2 regions of the Pseudoramibacter faecis genome follow, and region 2 is predicted to be linked to the other one. Evidence: predicted binding sites of a transcription regulator. Region 2 holds the regulator's gene; the other holds the start of a gene.
What was found. The regulator NrdR, encoded in region 2, represses ribonucleotide reductase genes. The targets are predictions, from matches to a motif close to CACNANATNTNGTG.
Positions count from the first base shown of each region.

Region 1 (9,339 bases), on a different contig from region 2:
TGAAATTGGCAAGGAAATGGGTTTTTCGGAAGATAAAGTGCGGGAAATTCAAAAAATTGCCCAAGATCCGGTTTCGCTTGAAACGCCGATCGGGGAAGAAGAGGATAGCCATTTGGGTGATTTTATTCCAGACGATGAAGCGCCGGCGCCGTCAGAAGCGGCATCATATGCTCTATTAAAAGAACAGTTGATTGATGTTTTGAGCACGTTAACCGACCGAGAAGAAAAAGTGTTGCGGCTGCGTTTCGGTTTGGATGATGGCCGTGCAAGAACACTTGAAGAGGTTGGTAAAGAATTCGATGTCACGCGGGAAAGAATTCGGCAAATCGAAGCAAAAGCACTGCGAAAACTTCGTCATCCCAGTAGAAGTAAAAAATTAAAGGACTACCTGACCTAAATGTTATCAGAACGGCTGAAGTGTATTGTTGAAGCTGTCGGCAGGGCTGAATGCGTTTTAGATATCGGAACGGATCACGGTTACGTGCCGATTGCGCTGATTCAAAACGGGCAAGTGCAACGTGCCATTGCTTCAGATATTTCAATATCTTCACTTCAAAAGGCAAAAGAGCAAATTATTCGCCGCGGAATAACTGGTATTGAAACTCGGTGGGGATCTGGTTTGGATATTATTGCTCCAGGAGAATGCGATGCGGTTGTGATAGCAGGAATGGGCGGCTTGCTGATGGCCGATATTTTGCTGAAAGGCAAAATAAAATTAGAGCATCATTTTCATTTGATTTTGCAACCTATGAATAATGTTCAGGCTGTGCGCTTAGCGCTTGAAGCCATCGGCGCCCGTCTTGTTCTTGAAAAAATGGTTTTTGAAGACAGTCATTATTATCAGATTATGGCGGCAGAACCGGGAAAAATGCAAATTTCAACACCTATCGATTATTGGATCGGCCTTGCCGATATTCGCGAGGAAAATAAAACTTTTAAGGAATTTGTGCATCACTTGATTCAAAAAGAAAATCATATTTTGGTTCAGGTGTCTGCTATTGATACAGATGGTGCCCGCCGCAAGTGGCACCAGTCTCAAGGAATGCTTGATATGCTAAAGGAGGTTGTTGCTCGTGGATAGCGTTAAGAAAGAACAATACCGAAACAGTGATGTTTTTAAAGCTATTGAGCGAAATGCGCCACGATACTTGGCAGAAAAATGGGATAATGTGGGACTTCAGGTCGGGTCTTATTCACGTCCGGTTTGCCGAGTTCTTCTCACCTTGGATGTGACATCCGCTGTTGTGGAAGAGGCGATTGAAAAAGATATTGATTTGATCGTTTCCCATCATCCTTTTTTGTTTAACGGTGTGAAGTCTATTTGTGTAGATGATGGCAAGGGTCAGCTTATTGACGCATTGATCGCCCATAAAATATCCGTTTATTCAGCGCATACCAATTTGGATGCCGCCGAATATGGGCTCAATTATTTTATTGCTAAAGCGTTGGGCTTAGAGGAAATGTGTCCACTTTCCAGCAGCCCCAAGGACCGATTGTATAAATTAGTGGTTTTTGTACCGGAGTCGCATACGGAGGCCATTCTTCAAGTAATGGGCGATAATGGCGCCGGCTATGTCGGGAAATACAGCCATTGTTCATTCCGTGCAGTCGGCAAAGGAACCTTTAAGCCCCTTTCGAAATCAAAACCATTCATCGGCAGTGAAAATCGAGTGGAAACCGTAGCAGAAGATCGTATTGAGACGGTTATTGATAATGAAATGGCAAAATCCTTGATTCAAAAGATCAAAGCGATTCATCCGTACGAGATCATGGCCTATGATCTTTATCCTTTGGATGAATCACTGACAAAAGCGGCCAACGGCCTTGGAAAAATCGGCGATTTGCCAATGGCATTATCACCGCAGGATTTTTTGGAAAGACTAAAATCTGCTTTGGGCTTGAAGCTTGTTCGCACAGCCGGAAAACCACCCCAGATAATTAAACGCATCGCTCTTTGCACTGGTGCTGGTGCTGAATTTATGGGATTGGCCAAAGTGCGGGATGCCGATGTTTATGTAACCGGGGATCTCAAATACCATGAGGCCCAGAGCGCACATGAAAATCATCTTTGGGTGGTGGATGCCGGTCATTATGGAACAGAGCACCAGGTCGTGCTTCTTTTAAAAGAGATGATTGCTGCAAACTGCCCGGTTGTCGAAACGATTATTTCGGAAAAAATGTGTGATTTTTTGGAAATCCATTAATGGTTCGTTTACAAACTGTTAAGGTGGCGTATAAAATAGATGGGGACTTTAGCACAGCATCAAAGTAGGAGGACGCTATGAAAAAATTATTTACTGGCAACGAAGCCGCTGCGCGCGGTGCATGGGAAGCTGGGGTAAAATTTGCATCGGCTTATCCGGGCACTCCCAGTACAGAAATCCTGGAGAATCTGGCACTTTATGATGAAGTTCAGACGGAATGGGCGCCTAACGAAAAAGTGGCCGTGGAAGCGGTTGCTGGGGCCTCTATTGCCGGCATTAGAACCTTGGCTTGCATGAAGCATGTGGGTATGAACGTAGCCGCCGATCCCATGTTTACTTTCGCGTATTTGGGTGTCAACGGAGGATCTGTTATCTTGACGGCCGATGAACCGGGAATGTTTTCGTCTCAAAATGAACAGGATAATCGCCGGTATGCGCGCCATGCCAAATTGGCCATGTTTGAACCTTCGGATTCACAGGAGACTAAAGATATGATGAAGGATGCTTATGATGTGTCTGAAACTTTTGACATCCCTGTGTTGTTCAGAATGACCACCCGTGTTGACCATTCTAAGAGTATTGTTGAATGCTCAGATCGCACGGAGATTGCCGATAAACCTTACGAAAAAAATATTCAAAAATATTGCCCGCTGCCGGCGTTCACGCCGGGAATGCAGCAAAAGTTAGCCCAAAATTTTGAACGCTTAAAAACATTCACCAATGAATGTAAGTGGAATTATTATGAAGATAATCATAAAGACATCGGGATCGTTGCATCTGGGGTTTCATACTGCTACGCGAAAGAAGTCTTCGGCGATCAGGCATCCTATTGCAAAATTGGTTTTTCTTATCCGATGCCGATGGACATGATTAAGGCATTTGCTTCCAAGGTCAAGACGATTTATGTTTTGGAAGAAAATGATCCCATCATGGAAACAGAGATCAAAGCAGCCGGAATTGACTGCATTGGGAAAGACCTGTTCCCGCAGATGGGAGAACTGCTCCCGGAAAAGATTCGCAAAGCTGCCTTTGGCAGAAGCCAGGAAGTATTGGCGCCGAACGAAAAAACCGTTGTCGGCCGACCGCCGGCACTTTGTGCGGGCTGCCCGCATCGTGGTTTTTTTTATGAATTAGGCAAACTGAAAAACACCATGATTTTTGGCGACATAGGTTGCTATACTTTAGGGCTTTCTGCGCCGTATAATGCAACGGATGCGTTGGTCTGTATGGGAGCTTCTATCTCTGGTGGACATGGTGTGGCTCAGGCTTTTAAAATTAAAGGCGAAGACAAAAAGGTCGTTTCCGTAATCGGGGATTCTACTTTCTTTCATTCCGGAATCACGTCCTTGATGGATGCGGCTTACAACAGGAGCTCTTATTTGACCGTGATTTTGGATAACCGTATTACTGGCATGACGGGCCATCAGGAAAATCCGGGAAGCGGTTACGATCTGAAAGGCAATGCCGCGCCAATTATTGATATTGAAGCCGTTTGCCGGGCTCTGAATATCGAGAATATTCGAACCATTGATCCCAATAACTTGGAAGAAACCAAGGCAGCGCTGGAATGGGGGATTACCTGTGAGGGTCCGGCGGTTATTATTACCCGTTGGCCCTGCGCTTTAAAACGGCTTTCGATGGAAGACAAGGAAGAATTCCCTCAGGTATTTACCGAAAAATATGAAGTTCTCATGGACAAATGCATCGGATGCAAGAAATGCATTGGAACAGGATGTCCGGCGCTGGAATTTGGCCGCGTTAAAGACAAAAAAATGACCATTACCAGCGCCTGTGTGGGCTGTAGCGTTTGTGGTCAGGTTTGTCCGGTCGATGCAATTGTTAAGAAAGCGTGATCATAATGAAGACAAAAAATATTTTATTGGCGGGTGTCGGCGGACAGGGAACGATCACGGCAGCCAAATTGCTGACGACAGGTTTAATGCAGGCCGGCTACGATGTCAAGATGAGTGAAATTCATGGGATGAGTCAGCGCGGCGGATCAGTCAGTTCCCAGGTTCGCTATGGCGATGAAGTACAGTCTCCGGTAATTGAATTGGGAACGGCCGATATCCTCGTTGCCTTTGAAAAGATGGAAGCCATGCGCTATATCGATTATCTGAAAGCAGATGGTAAAGTGATTGTCAATGACACGGAGATCTGGCCGATGCCGGTCGTGATCGGCCAGGCGGAATATCATCCGGATATTTTGGGAGAGCTTGCTAAAATCGCTGATGCAAAAGTGATTCCGGCTTCAGATATCGCGACAGAAATGGGCAATGAAAAAGTAACAAATGTGATTTTGCTGGGAACGATCGTTAAGGCAATGGGCCTGGAACATATCGATTGGAACCGGATTATCGAAGATAATGTTAAATCGAAATTTGTTGAATTAAACAAAGCGGCAATGGCCAAAGGTATGGCCTTGGTTGCAGAATGAGCCAGCCATTAAAGACAGACCATTATAAATTTTTTCAGCATCGGGAATGCGAATATTTTCCATGCCATCCAATGGAGAACCTGGAGGATTTTAATTGTCTGTTTTGTTATTGTCCTCTTTATGCCTTAGGCAAAGACTGCGGAGGTAATTATACTGTTTCGGATAAAGGGGTAAAGATCTGTACCAATTGTTGTTTTCCGCATTATCGGCAAAATTATGATCGTGTCATCCAAAAATTGATGACACTTTTGGAACGAATGAAGCAAGCAAACTTAGCATCAATGCAGAAAGATCAGAAAAAAGAATAAAATCCGTTATCGGGAGAATTGGAGGAGGATAACAGATGAATGTAGTTTGGGGTGTGTTGTTGCTCATAGCATCTTATTTTGTGGGCAATCTGGATTTTGCCTATATCGTTGTTAAGGCTGTTCGTGGTGAGGATATTCGAAATTTTGGCAGCGGTAATGCCGGTACAACAAATGTTTTGAGGACAATGGGACTCAAATACGCTGGTTTAGTTTTACTGTTGGATGCTTTGAAAGGGTCATTATGCATTGTGGTGGCACGTTTATTAGAAAGCCATGTGGGATTAAGTCCTTGGTGGACCGCCGGAACGGGTATTGCCGTTTTATGCGGCCACAATTGGCCGGCGCTTTTAAAATTTCGCGGCGGTAAAGGAACCGCGACGTCTATCGGTTTGTTTCTCGTCTACGATTGGCGCATTGCGCTTATTTGCATTGCGGTTGGATTGATTCTATTAGTTATTTTCAGAATGGTTTCTCTTTCTTCAATGATGGGGATGACCATTTTGCCGTTTGTAGCTCTCGGCTTTTTGGGGGTGCATAATCTTCCGACTTTGGCACTGACAATTTTTATGGCGCTGTCAACAGACATTCAGCACCGCAGCAACATCAAACGAATTTTAAACGGCACTGAAAGCAAAATTGGTCAGCGTGTGGACATGAAAAAATAATACTGCATTCGATTATTGCTTCATAAAAGACCTGAGAGCGTGTTTGCGCTTTTCAGGTCTTTTTGTTATGATGATCAACAGATCGAGGATCGAATTAATAAAACGGAACGGAATGAGCTCATGGGTATAAACTATTTTTACAATCATTATTTTAAGCCGCAGGATGTCATTCGGCAGAATCGCGTGTTTTCCCAAGCACACATTGTGCTGGCAACACTGATTGTCTGCGCGATTGTGACCATTATGGCCGTTCAGAAACGAAAGCAAAATCCCTATTTTAGCCAAAAGGTTTTGATAGTTTTAGGCGTTTTGATGCTGTTGTTGGAATTGTTCCGAATTGCATGGCGCACGTATTACTACGGTATGCATTGGACGAATTTTCGTTTTGATTGGTGCAATCAAATTTGCATGGTTTTGCCATTTATAGCAATGTTTCGGCTTGAAAAACTCTATCCTTATGTTGATGTGGCAGCATTTCTTGGTGGTGTTGCAGTATTGATTTATCCGCTTTGGGTCTTTTACGATTACGCCGGTATTCATGTGATGTCCGTTCAGAGTATGGTTTCCCATGGTTTAATGGTTACCATTGCGCTAAGTATGCCAATGTCGTCGAAGCAGGGGTATCATCGTTCTCTCAAACAGATAGGAAAGCAACTGGTCGGCGTGGGTATTATTTTGGCAGTTGCTTTTTGGGCGTCGACAATTTTTAATGCAAATTATCTTTTGATGCGCAATGCAAGAGGGATCCCGGTAATCAGCGCAATTGCGGCCCCTTACTATTGGCTCGTCGTGCTGCCTATTCTGATTTTCGGGATAGATTTTGCAACAAGATTGCTTCGGCGGTTCGATTTTTGGATGGCCAATCATCGGCCGTATCCGCCGGAAAAAAGAAAGGTGGCATTCTTACATGGCCGCGTATGAACATATTGAGCACACGTTGGTCCCTTTTTACGATGCGCACTCACAGATTTTAATCTTAGGTTCCTTGCCATCTCCCAAATCGCGGGAAGTCGGATTTTATTACGGTCATCCGCGCAATCGCTTTTGGAAAACGTTGGCCGGTGTTTATCAGGAAATGGTACCGGAGAGTATCGAACAGAAACAGTTATTTCTCAAAAAACATTCACTGGCATTGTGGGATGTGATTGGCAGTTGTGATATTCGAGGGGCCTCGGATACATCTATCAAAAATGTGCATTATAATGATTTGACAGCGATCGTATCACAAACTCTCATTCGGGGAATTGTTACTACTGGGGGAAAAGCGACAAAATTATTCCGAGAGTATTGGGCCTTAGATCCACAGATCAGCAGACTGTCGCATTTGGGACTCCCGTCCACCAGTCCGGCCAATGCCCAAATGCATTTGGAAGATTTGATCGATGCATATCGATCGATATTATCGTTATAATAAACCGCTGGTAAGCGGCTTTTTTATTCTTGAATTGTCAAGTCAAGTGCAACACAGTTGAATCTGCTTATAAACTCCGGAAGAATATAAAATGACAATCATGTCATCTTTGCTTTGAGAAAATAAACCCTAAATATTGGTGATTTTAAAACTACAAACACAAAATATAGAGTTCAGTTTCGATTTTACTTGAATCTCAATTATGGCGAGCGTATAATAACATCTGTCCCAAACTTTGAAGAAAATGAAAAGATGGAGAATTCTCATGAAGAATGTGATTAAGCGAAACGGCGAAGAAGTTTTATTTAATATCGATAAAATCGTTAACGCGATTACAAAAGCCAATACAGAAGTGAATCCCATTCGTCAGTTAAATGCGGCCCAAATTCAGGCGGTAGCTGACAATGTGGAAAAACAAATTTCTACCTATCGGCATGCGGTTGGTGTTGAAGATATTCAGGATTTGGTCGAAACGGGCATTATGGAAATGCGTGGGTATGAGGTAGCCCAGGCGTATATGCATTACCGGGATAAGCGGACAGCCCTTCGCCGGTCAAATACGACAGATCGTAAAATTTTAGCTTTGATTAATCGTGAAAATGAATTGGTCAAACAGGAGAATGCCAATAAAAATCCAACAATTAATTCTACGCAACGCGATTATATCGCCGGGGAGGTCAGCAAGGATTTATCCAAACGGCTTTTCTTGCCAGAAGATGTGGTGAAGGCCCACGAAGAAGGGATTATTCATTTTCACGACGCTGATTATTTTGCCATGCGCGAGCATAATTGCGATTTGATCAACTTGGAAGATATGTTGCAAAATGGGACGGTTATTTCCGGCACGAAAATTGATAAACCCCATAGTTTTTATACTGCATGCAATATTACTACGCAGATCGTGGCACAGGTGGCTTCCAACCAATATGGGGGGCAATCCTTTACACTTTCGCATCTGGCGCCATTTGTCGACGTGAGCCGACAAAAAATCCGCCAGCAAGTGATTGAAGAACGCAGGCTTTGCGACGAAGTTATGAATCGTGAGATTATCGAAAAGATCGTTTTTGCACGTTTAAAAGAAGAGATTAAAAGCGGTATTCAAACCATTCAGTACCAATTGATCACATTGATGACGTGTAATGGGCAGGCGCCGTTTGTCACAATGTTTATGTATTTGGATGAAGTGCCGGACGGGCAGGTGCGTAAGGATCTGGCCCTTATCATAGAAGAAGTGCTCAATCAGCGCATCACGGGCGTTAAAAATGAACAGGATGTCTGGGTTACGCCGACGTTCCCCAAGTTGATTTACGTGCTGGATGAAGACAATATTTACGAATCAGCCCCGTATTGGTATTTGACCGATTTGGCTGCGCGATGCACGGCCAAACGCATGGTGCCGGATTATATTTCAGCTAAAATCATGAAACAACTCAAACAAGGCAATGTCTATACCTGCATGGGGTGTCGCAGTTTTTTGACGGTGGAAGATTCACAGCGAAATTCAGACGGCAGTCATAAATTTTATGGTCGCTTCAATCAAGGCGTGGTGACGCTTAATTTGGTGGATGCGGCGTGTTCATCCGGAGGGGATATGGTCCAATTCTGGGAGATTTTAGACGAAAGGCTGGAACTTTGTCACAAAGCTTTGCGCTGCCGTCACGAACGGCTTTTGGGAACGCCTTCTGATGTGGCGCCGATTTTATGGCAGCATGGTGCGTTGGCACGACTAAAATCAGGAGAAACGATTGATGCACTGCTTTATGGTGGTTACAGCACGATTTCCTTAGGATATGCGGGGTTGTATGAAACGTGTCGTTACATGACGGGTAAATCGCACACGGACGATAAAGCGAAAAATTTCGCATTGGCCGTGATGCAAAAGCTGAATGATAAATGCCAAGAGTGGCGGACAGAAGAAAACATTGCCTATTCGGTTTATGGGACACCGATGGAATCAACGACCTATAAATTTGCCAGGTGTTTGCAAAAACGATTTGGAATCATCAAAGGGGTGACGGATAAAAATTACATTACCAATTCTTATCACGTTCATGTGACGGAACCCATTGATGCTTTTAGCAAATTAACGTTTGAAGCGGATTTTCAGCGTTTATCACCGGGAGGCGCTATTTCTTACGTGGAGGTGCCAAACATGCAGAATAACATTCCGGCGGTTTTGGAAGTGATGAAGCATATCTATAATCATATCACCTATGCAGAATTAAACACCAAAAGTGATTTTTGTGAAGTGTGTGGTTACGATGGCGAAATCAAGGCCGTAGAGAATGAAGCTGGTAAATTGATCTGGGAATGT
Region 1 covers NZ_JAYFFI010000011.1:20,702-30,040, forward strand. Annotated here, with positions in the region: gene rpoD (RNA polymerase sigma factor RpoD) at 1-397, shown strand, start outside; gene V3C63_RS08045 (tRNA (adenine(22)-N(1))-methyltransferase) at 398-1,081, shown strand; gene V3C63_RS08050 (Nif3-like dinuclear metal center hexameric protein) at 1,074-2,204, shown strand; gene iorA (indolepyruvate ferredoxin oxidoreductase subunit alpha) at 2,282-4,057, shown strand; gene V3C63_RS08060 (indolepyruvate oxidoreductase subunit beta) at 4,063-4,641, shown strand; gene V3C63_RS08065 (cysteine-rich small domain-containing protein) at 4,638-4,949, shown strand; gene plsY (glycerol-3-phosphate 1-O-acyltransferase PlsY) at 4,985-5,614, shown strand; gene V3C63_RS08075 (TMEM164 family acyltransferase) at 5,735-6,535, shown strand; gene V3C63_RS08080 (DNA-deoxyinosine glycosylase) at 6,522-7,025, shown strand; gene nrdD (anaerobic ribonucleoside-triphosphate reductase) at 7,291-9,339, shown strand, end outside.
Region 1: nrdD (anaerobic ribonucleoside-triphosphate reductase) is a predicted target of NrdR. The motif match lies at 7,184-7,197, and genes of this name have one in related genera.

Region 2 (9,339 bases):
GCCGCGGCCAGGGCCGCCGTCATGCCGGCCGGCCCGCCGCCGATTACGATTGTCTTTTTCATATGGAGCCATTATATCACAGGGGCGGCCGATCCGCTCATCCTTTTTTGCGGATCACATAGGCCACCGGCGCCCCGTGATGATTCTCGACACTGAAGCGATAGGCCTCAAAACGGCGATCGAGCGCCCGCACCCATCCGGCCACGCCCTCGGCCTCCGCGCAGCCAGAGGCGTGCGCATAGGCGCAAATCGTCAGGATTCCGCCCTCGGCCAGCACCTTCGCCGCCGCGGTCAGCGCGGTCATCGTCGTTTCCCGCCGGGTCACCACAGCGGGATCGCCCCCGGGAAAATAGCCGAGATTAAACATCGCCGCGCGAATCTGGGCATCGCGAACGATCGCCGGCACCGCCCCCAAAGTCTCGTGCCCCTGATGATACCAATGCACCGGCCCCGCCCATTGGCGTTCGGCCAGTTTGTCCCGGGCCATCATGAGTGCCGCTTCCTGAATATCAAAGCCGTATACCCGGCCAGTCACCCCAACGGCTTCGGCCAGAAAACAGGTGTCTTCACCGGTGCCCACCGTCGCGTCAAGGGCACTGTCCCCGGGGATGAGCACCTCGGCCACACAGGCGCGCACAAAATCCGTCTGTCTGCGAAAATGCTCAAGCATCGGCTTCCCCCTGAACTTCCCGGCGCAATTTTGCCACTTCATCCGGGCGCAGATGCCGCCATTCCCCCGGTTTGAGGGTGTCGTCCGCAATGTCGCCGATGGCCGTTCGCCGCAGCGCCACCACCGGGTGGCCCACCGCCGCGCACATCTTGCGAATCTGACGCTTTTTGCCTTCGTGAAGGGCAATGGACAGCCGTGTGGAGCCCCGCTTGTGCTGCAGCACGGTCACTTCCGCCGGTTGGGTTCGGTAGGTTTTTGTGCCTGCATCGTCCAGCGGGATCGCAACCCCTTCGCGCAGCGCCGCCAATGCCGGCGCCGTCACCCGGCCCTTCACCACCGCCTCATAAACCTTGCCAAGATGATAACTGGGGTGGGTCAGCCGAAAGGTGAGATCCCCATCGTTGGTCAAAATCAAAAGCCCCTCCGTATCCTTGTCGAGGCGACCGATGGCATAAAGCCGCGCGTCCGCCGCCACCAAATCGAGAATCTTGCGCTCGGCGTGGGCATCTTCGCTGGTGGTCACCACTCCCCTGGGCTTGTTGAGCAGAAGATAGACTTTTGTCTCCGGCGCGATGGGCTTCCCATCCACGAGCACCGTATCCCCAGGCCGCACCTGCTGCCCCAGAGTGTCGATCACGACCCCATTAACGCGCACCCGTCCGGCGGCAATTATCGCCTCGGATCTGCGGCGGGAGGCCACCCCGCATTGGGCCATGTATTTTTGAAGTCTCATGCATCCTCCTGTGTTTCGGCCGGCGCTTCCTCTTCTTCCGGCACTTTAAAATCAGCTACCGGCGGCAAATCGTCCAGGCCCTCAATGTCCAACGCTTTTAGAAAGGCCGGCGTCGTCACATAAAAAAAAGGCCGCCCCGGCGCTTCCTTTCGCCCTGCTTCGGCAATGAGCTCGTGATCCAGAAGATTTTTGATGGAGCTCGCCGAAGAAACCCCGCGAATCCGCTCGACATCCACCCGGGTTACCGGCTGCTGATAGGCGATGATTGCCAGGGTTTCCATCGCCGCCCGGGACAGCGCCCCGTTTTTACCGAAGTGCTGGACCTTTTTGATTACCGGATACAGCGAAGGTTTGGTCGAAAGCTGCCAGCTGTCCCCGACGCGCGCCAGCCGCAGCCCACGGTCTGCCTCGCCGTAGCGCGCCTGAAGCGCCGCAAGATACCCCAGGATCTCTTCCTCGGTCAGGCCCACCGCATCGGCCAGCGCCGAAGTCGCCACGGCGTCGCCACAGGCAAAAAGAATGCCTTCCAGCCAGCCGAAAATCGGCGCTTCAAAATCATTGTGATTGAGTTCATCCATAGGGTTCCCTCCGATTGCCAATTAAAATATCCGCAAACTGCCGGCGCTGCTGTGCCGTGATGCGCCCCGTTTTAAACAGTTCCAATACCGCCAAAAAGGATGTCACCACTTCCCCGGTTTGATGGTCGCGCACAATCCGCGAAAAAGCGACCGATTGCCGCGGGGCACCGGTCAATGCGGTCTCAATGCGCGCAATTTGCTCCTCGGTGGTGTAAAGGTCCTGGACGAGCTTCGTCTGGGGCACATCTTTAAAGGAATGATCTTCCCGCCACCGGTCTATCAGGCGCCGATAACCGGCGGCCAGAGCTCCGGCCTCGACGCGCACCGCCTTTTCTTCCGCAGTCAGCGGCAGATACATCGGATCCCGATACACCGCCCCGCTGTAACGGGCGAGCTCCCGTTCCAGATAAAAACTGGCTGCTTTATAAAGCTGATAAGCTGCCAGCTGCTGCATCAACAGCGCTTCTGAATCTTCTTCTTCCGCTGTTTCGGTCTCTTGCCGCGGCAAAAGGCGCTTGGCTTTAAGGGCGATCAGGCGGGACGCCATCACGATAAACGCACTGGCAACACTTAAATCCATTGCCTGCCAACTCCGAATCGTTTCCAGATACTGGGTGGTGATGGTCGAAATGGACACATCATAAATGTCCATTTCGTTTTTTCGGATCAGAGTCAAAAGCAAATCCATCGGTCCCTCGAAATCATTGATATGCACCTGATAACTCTGCACAGTTCACCCCAGGATCCATAAAAAAATAGGATTTAAAATCGCGCCGTAAAGATTCAGAATCCCGCTGACAATCGGCGTGATGACGGCGCCGAAAACCCCGGTGAACATCAAAATTAAAAGCACCCAATAGCCGTAATGGGAAAACGCCGCATAGCGCCGCTGTGTTTCATAGGGTAAAAACTCCCGAAGCACCTGGGATCCGTCCAGCGGCGGAATCGGAATTAAATTGAAAATACCGAACATCACGTTGTACAGATAAATGTTCTGCAGGATCAGCTGCAAAATCATATTGTTTAGCGGCAGGCACGCGTCATAGGCTGCCATTCCGATAAAACCCAGAAAGAGATTTGTCAGACAGCCCGAAAGGGCCACCGCGATCATTCCCTTGCGCCGGTCTTTAAAATTGTCGGGGTTGACCGGCACCGGCTTGGCCCAGCCAAAGCGAACGAAAATCAGCGCCAGCAACCCGATGGGATCAATGTGTTTGAGCGGATTAAGGGTCAATCGGCCGGCCAATTTCGGCGTGTCATCGCCCATGGCTTCAGCGGCATAGCCGTGGGCCGCTTCGTGAAAACAGATCGCGATGAGAATGCCCGGAATCGAAAAGATTAGATTTAAAAAATAGTCGCTTGAAAAATGAAACATTGTCTATAACCATTCCGGAACCCGGTCAAAGCGCAGGAGTTCCTCATCCGTTTCTCGCTCGACGATCACCGCATCCCGATCGCCGGACAACAGCACCACCGCCGGCCGCCCAAAGCGGTTGTAAACGCTGGCCATCGTGTAATTGTAGGCCCCGGTGTTGGTCACCATCAGGGTGTCGTCCACTGTCGGCTGATTGAGCGGCATTTCCGCGATAAGCTGATCGTTTTCGCAGGCGCGTCCGCTGATCCGGCAGAGTTCCGGCCGCTCCTCCGTCTTGCCGTTGCAGATAAATGCTTCGTATTGCGCCCCGTAGAGGGCCGGCCGCGGATTGTCGTTCATACCGCCATCAATCGCCACGTACTTGCGAATCCCGGGGATGGTTTTCACCGTTCCCACCGTATAAAGGGTTACCCCCGCTTCACAGGCGATAAACCGACCGGGCTCCACCACTAGTTTCGGGCAGGCGATTTTGTTTTCATCGCACCAATTTCTGACATGGCTGACCATCCGCGGAATGTATTTTAGGGTATCAAAGCTTTCATCGCCGGTCAGATAGGGGATGCCGAAGCCGCCGCCGAGATTGAGATCCGTCAGCGGCACTCCGTCTTCAAGCAGGGCCTTGTAGAGTTTTAACATGCGATCCGCTGCCAAAACAAAGGGCTTATCGTCCACAATCTGCGAACCGATATGACAATGCAGCCCATCGACAGTTATGCCGCGCATCTGCGATGCCTTGCGCACCACGGCCTTCGCCTGCTGATAGGGAATCCCAAATTTGGAATCCTCTGTCCCGGTCTGGATCAGCTCATGGGTATGGGCCTCCACGCCGGGCGAAATGCGAAACATGACGGCGATTTCTGCCCCGGTTTCTGCCTGAATCGTTTCAAGGCGGGCCAGTTCATCCTCGCTGTCGACAACAATGTGCCCGACCCCATGTTCAACCGCATAGCGCAGTTCGTCCACACGCTTGTTATTGCCGTGAAAACAAACGCGTTCCGCCGGGAATCCCGCTTTTAAAGCGGTCATGATTTCCCCGCGGGAGACCGCGTCCAGCGAAACGCCTTCCGAAGCGATAATCCGGCACATCGCCAGGTTGATAAAGGCCTTCCCCGCATAATTGATATCGTAAGCCGCGCCGGTCAGATTAAACGCCTTTTTGATCGCCTTAATGCGACCGCGGATCATATCTTCGCTCATCACATAGAGTGGGGTTCCGTATTTTTTTGCCAGGGCAACCGTATCAAATCCTGCAAATGTTAAATTCTCTGCCATGTGTTAACTCCTCGTCATCGATTTATTTGTGTGAATTCGCCACAATCATGGCCGTAACGCAATAGAAAATAAGAGGTGATCTGTGGCCGTTTCGACGCCATCGATCACCTCAATAATGTTTAAGAATGTGAGAAATAATAACCTAAGGCGCAAACGGTTTTTGCGTCTGTAAAATACTGTTTGTCGTAAAGTGCACGGACCGTTTGAATAGGCAAGCGAACCACCTCAATAAATTCATCGTCATCGGCTTCAAGCGATTGATGCTCAAGCTGCGTGGCAATAAAAAGAAAGGTCTCTTCATCGCAGCAACCGGGTGTCGGCCAGACTTTACCGCAGGGAATTAACACTGTCGGTTTCAGTCCAATTTCCTCCTGCAATTCACGCGTACCGGTCATCTCCGGTGTCTCTTTGCCTTCCATCAAACCAGCCGGAATCTCCAGCAGATAATCTTCAATCGCGGAGCGATATTGCTTGACAAAAAGCATCGTGTCACCATCAACCGGCAATACACCAACACCGTTGCGATGTTTAACGATTTCCCGCTTGGCCAATTTGCCGTTGGGCAGCTTGACGGTGTTCAACTTTAAATCGAGAATTTTCCCCGCGTAAAGCACTTCCGATGTGACGATTTTCTCTTCATTATCCAAAGGACCTCCTCATTCGGCCATGAGCTTATCCAGTTCACTTTTAAAAGTTTCGACGTCTTTGAACTCGCGATACACGGACGCAAAGCGTACATAAGCCACTTGGTCAATCTTCTTGAGCTCATCCATCACCCGCTCGCCGATATAAATGGATGATACTTCTTTGTCTTCAATCTGATACAATTCCCGTTCCAGATTGTCAACCAGCTTTTCAATCGTCGCAATGGCAACCGGACGTTTTTCACAGGACTTGATGATCCCATTGTAAATTTTATTGCGGTCATAGGCTTCCCGCTGTCCGCTTTTTTTCACAACAATGAGCGGAATGTTTTCAATCCGCTCATAGGTCGTGAATCTTTTTTTACAATGTTCACATTCCCGTCGGCGTCGAATCATCGTGTTGTCATCGGCAGGTCTGGAATCAATGACTTTGCTGCCGTCGTAATTGCAAAACGGGCACTTCATACCTTAGTCTTCTTTATTTAAAAACGTCGGAATGGTGAACAGATCTTTCGAATCGTTTCTGGCCGGCTGTACGTTTCTGTTCGGCTGTTTCTGAGCACGCTGCTGGGACTGGGTGCCTTCTTTGATCGCCTTTAATTCTTCGCTTTCTTCTGCCGGCAAAAATCCGGTTGCAATCACCGTGATCTGGATTTCGTCGCCCATGCTTTCATCGATGGTAGCCCCAAAGATTACGTTAGCGTCTTCGTCACAGGCTTCGCGGGCGATAGTTGCCGCTTTATCCACTTCAAACAGGGAAAGATCATCACCAGCTGTGATATTGAGCAGCACACCGGTTGCCCCGTTGATTTCGGTTTCGAGCAGGGGGCTCAGAATCGCTTCCTTGGCAGCTTCTTCCGCTCGGTTTTCGCCGGTGGCGCGGCCAACACCCATGTGCGCCAGGCCCGCATCCTGCATGATGGTTTTCACATCGGCAAAGTCAAGGCTGACAAGACCCGGCATAGAGATCAAATCAGAGATGCTCTTAACCCCCTGGAGCAGAACGTCATCCGCCAGCTTAAAGGCTTCTCTTAACGAGGTGGATTTATCTGCCATCCGCAGCAAACGGTCATTTGGAATAGTTACCAATGCATCGACGTTATCTTGAAGGAAGTCACAGGCAATTTGCGCATTGCGCATGCGAACCCGCCCCTCGAAAGAGAATGGTTTCGTCACAACGCCAATGGTCAAAATACCCATTTCCTGCGCAATTTTAGCAATAATCGGTGCAGCACCGGAGCCAGTGCCGCCGCCCATGCCAGCCGTTACGAAAAGCAGGTCCGTACCCTGAATGACTTCGGCAATGGCATCTCGGCTTTCCTCCGCGGAGCGCTGCCCCATTTCCGGGTTTCCGCCGGCACCCAGACCGCCGGTTGTTTTTTCGCCGATTTGCAGACGCTTTTCTGCCAATGTCAGGGCAAGCGCCTGATTGTCCGTATTGATCGAAACAAAATCCACGCCCTTCAACCCGGATTCAATCATGCGGTTAACGGCATTATTGCCGCCGCCGCCAATGCCGACAACACGAATTTGAGCAAAATTATCGTTGTAGTTGTCCAGTTCTATCACTTTACTTCCTCCTGGTTCTCACATCTATATTGCTTATTTTAATGGGTTTGCTTTATTTTCTCATGGTTTATACCGTTTTATTGTATCGTTTTCTACTGGATATTTCAAGCGCGTAAACAATTTTTACAGTATTCTTTTTTTATAATAACCCTTCTTTTTTAACTTTGCAATACAGCAAGATTTTTTTTGCATTTTTTATGAATGTTTTTGCATTTTTGTGCCACACAACCTAACTAACGATTCCTGACAATTGGATAAGGGCCGGTTGTCAAATCTACGTTCATATTGCTTTGCTTCTGAGAAAACAATGTTTGAATATAATCCATGTGCTTCTGCAGATTCCCGACGCCAACCACCTCGACATTGAGATTCGATTTGGTAATGATTCGATAGGTATTGTCCGACGTATAGGCCACTTCGGATACCTTTGTCAACATGCCACCGGCTTCCAAAGTCTTTAGAATAGCAAACGCTTCATCTTGCCTGCGCCAGGGTGCAAGCGACAAGGTCTCGCCCGCACGATAACGTCCCTTCAACGTCAAACCCGAGAGCAAAGGCACATTCGTGTTGCTCAAATAAGGCGACGTCATCACCACTTTCCGCCGATTGCTGACGTAATAAATCTGCGATCCATCGTTGATGGCGCACAAAATCGGCATCTCTTTCACATCGACAACCAGCGTATCTGGAAACGCCCGAACGATGGCAACGCTTCGCACGTGAAGACTATCTTTGATGTTGGCCGCCAACTCGTTGAGATTGACCGTTAGAATGTTCTGACCGATGACCGTCGCCGCTTGATCCTTCACGCTCTGGTCATCAATGGTGACGTTACCCCGAATCTTGATGTTGCGAATGGTCAAATCCACAGGCCGCACCGTCCCGGAAAGCCAGTAACCGCCAACGCCCAAAATAGTGCCTAACACAATCATGATAAGCAGAATACGCAAAAACCGCTTGCGTTTGCTTTTTTTTAAACGCTTGGCAATACGCGCTCGTTTTGGGTCCTCTGCCACCGGCTCACCCCCCTTCACCATTTTGCGCGGTGCCTACTCGCCCATCAGAGCGAGCGCCTTTTCAACAATGCGTTCATCTGCATCCAGTTTTGCGTAGGCCAGTGCCTTTTGGGCCATCGCCTGACGCTTGTCCGCATCGCCGATCAGCGTCTCAGCTGCCGCGATCAATCTTTCACCGCTCAGATCCTTTTCCTCGATGACGACGGCCGCCCCGGCTCTCGCCATGGCCACCGCGTTAAATTTCTGATGATCTCCTGCCGCATAGGGATACGGGATCAAAATGCACGGCGTCCCGGACGCAGCCATTTCTGCAATGGAGGAGGCTCCGGAGCGCCCGATGATCAGATCCGCCGCCCCTATTAATGTCGGCATCTCGTTGGAATAGGCCAGCAAGTGGCAGTTGGTGCCATCGCCCCAGGGAATATGATCGGCATCCAGTGCCCGCGTCATCGCTTCCCATTGCTTCTTTCCTGTCAGTTGGTAAAGCTGAACCTGCGGCCGACCCGCGTAATGCGCCATCACCGCGCGCATCGCGCCATTGATCGCGACCGCACCCTGGCTGCCGCCCATAGCCAACACCATGACGGTGTCATCAGCCAGTCCCAGTCGCTCCCGCATCACCTGCCGGTCGATATGTTTAAAATCATCCCTCACTGGATTCCCGCAAAGCACGGTTTTTCCCGCCGGGAAATAGGCCGCCGCTTCTTCAAAAGTCAATGCGACACAATCGGCCGTCTTGGCTGCCATACGGTTGGATTTTCCCGGATAGGCATTTTGTTCGTGGATCAGCGTCGGCACTTTCATTCTCGCCGCTTCCCGCAGCAGAATCCCGGAGGTAAACCCGCCGGTACCGATTACCAGCTGCGGCTGGTACGCCTTGATAAGCCTCCGCGAATCCAGCGCGCTGAGCAGGATATTTTTAACCGCAATCGCCTTTTTAATCAAGCCGCGTTGAAAGCCGCTGGCGTTAATAAACGCCATCGGATAACCGTATCGGGGAACGATATCCTTTTCCATTCCCACGTGCGATCCCACAAAGGTGATCTCGACATCCGGCCGATGCTTTTTCAGGCAGGCCGCAATGGCCAAACCCGGATAAATGTGACCGCCGGTTCCCCCGGCTGCAATGAGCACGCTTTTCATTTTTGACCTCTTTTCGTTCGCCGCCGATCCCTTCGCCGGCGTTTCCCCGAATGCATTCCTCGCGAAAGATTGACAATCGGCCCGACCATCATGAACAAAATGACCATGGAGGTGCCGCCGGCGCTGATAAAAGGCAATGCCATGCCCGTTACCGGCATAATGGATGTGGCCACACCGATGTTCACAATCACTTGAAAGCCCAGCAAAGCGATGACCGAGCTGGTGTATAGATAACCGAATTCATCCTTTGAGCTATTGGCGATTTTAACGCCGCGATACAAAATATAGCCGAAGAGAATAAGCAGCAACACGCAGCCGATCAGGCCGCACTCTTCGCCG
Region 2 covers NZ_JAYFFI010000001.1:117,751-127,089, forward strand. Annotated here, with positions in the region: gene V3C63_RS00560 (BaiN/RdsA family NAD(P)/FAD-dependent oxidoreductase) at 1-62, opposite strand, end outside; gene mnmM (tRNA 5-(aminomethyl)-2-thiouridylate-methyltransferase MnmM) at 98-670, opposite strand; gene V3C63_RS00570 (pseudouridine synthase) at 663-1,403, opposite strand; gene scpB (SMC-Scp complex subunit ScpB) at 1,400-1,981, opposite strand; gene V3C63_RS00580 (segregation and condensation protein A) at 1,974-2,711, opposite strand; gene V3C63_RS00585 (site-2 protease family protein) at 2,715-3,356, opposite strand; gene lysA (diaminopimelate decarboxylase) at 3,360-4,628, opposite strand; gene V3C63_RS00595 (NUDIX hydrolase) at 4,748-5,275, opposite strand; gene nrdR (transcriptional regulator NrdR) at 5,285-5,737, opposite strand; gene ftsZ (cell division protein FtsZ) at 5,741-6,841, opposite strand; gene V3C63_RS00610 (cell division protein FtsQ/DivIB) at 7,075-7,857, opposite strand; gene murG (undecaprenyldiphospho-muramoylpentapeptide beta-N-acetylglucosaminyltransferase) at 7,891-9,000, opposite strand; gene V3C63_RS00620 (FtsW/RodA/SpoVE family cell cycle protein) at 8,997-9,339, opposite strand, start outside.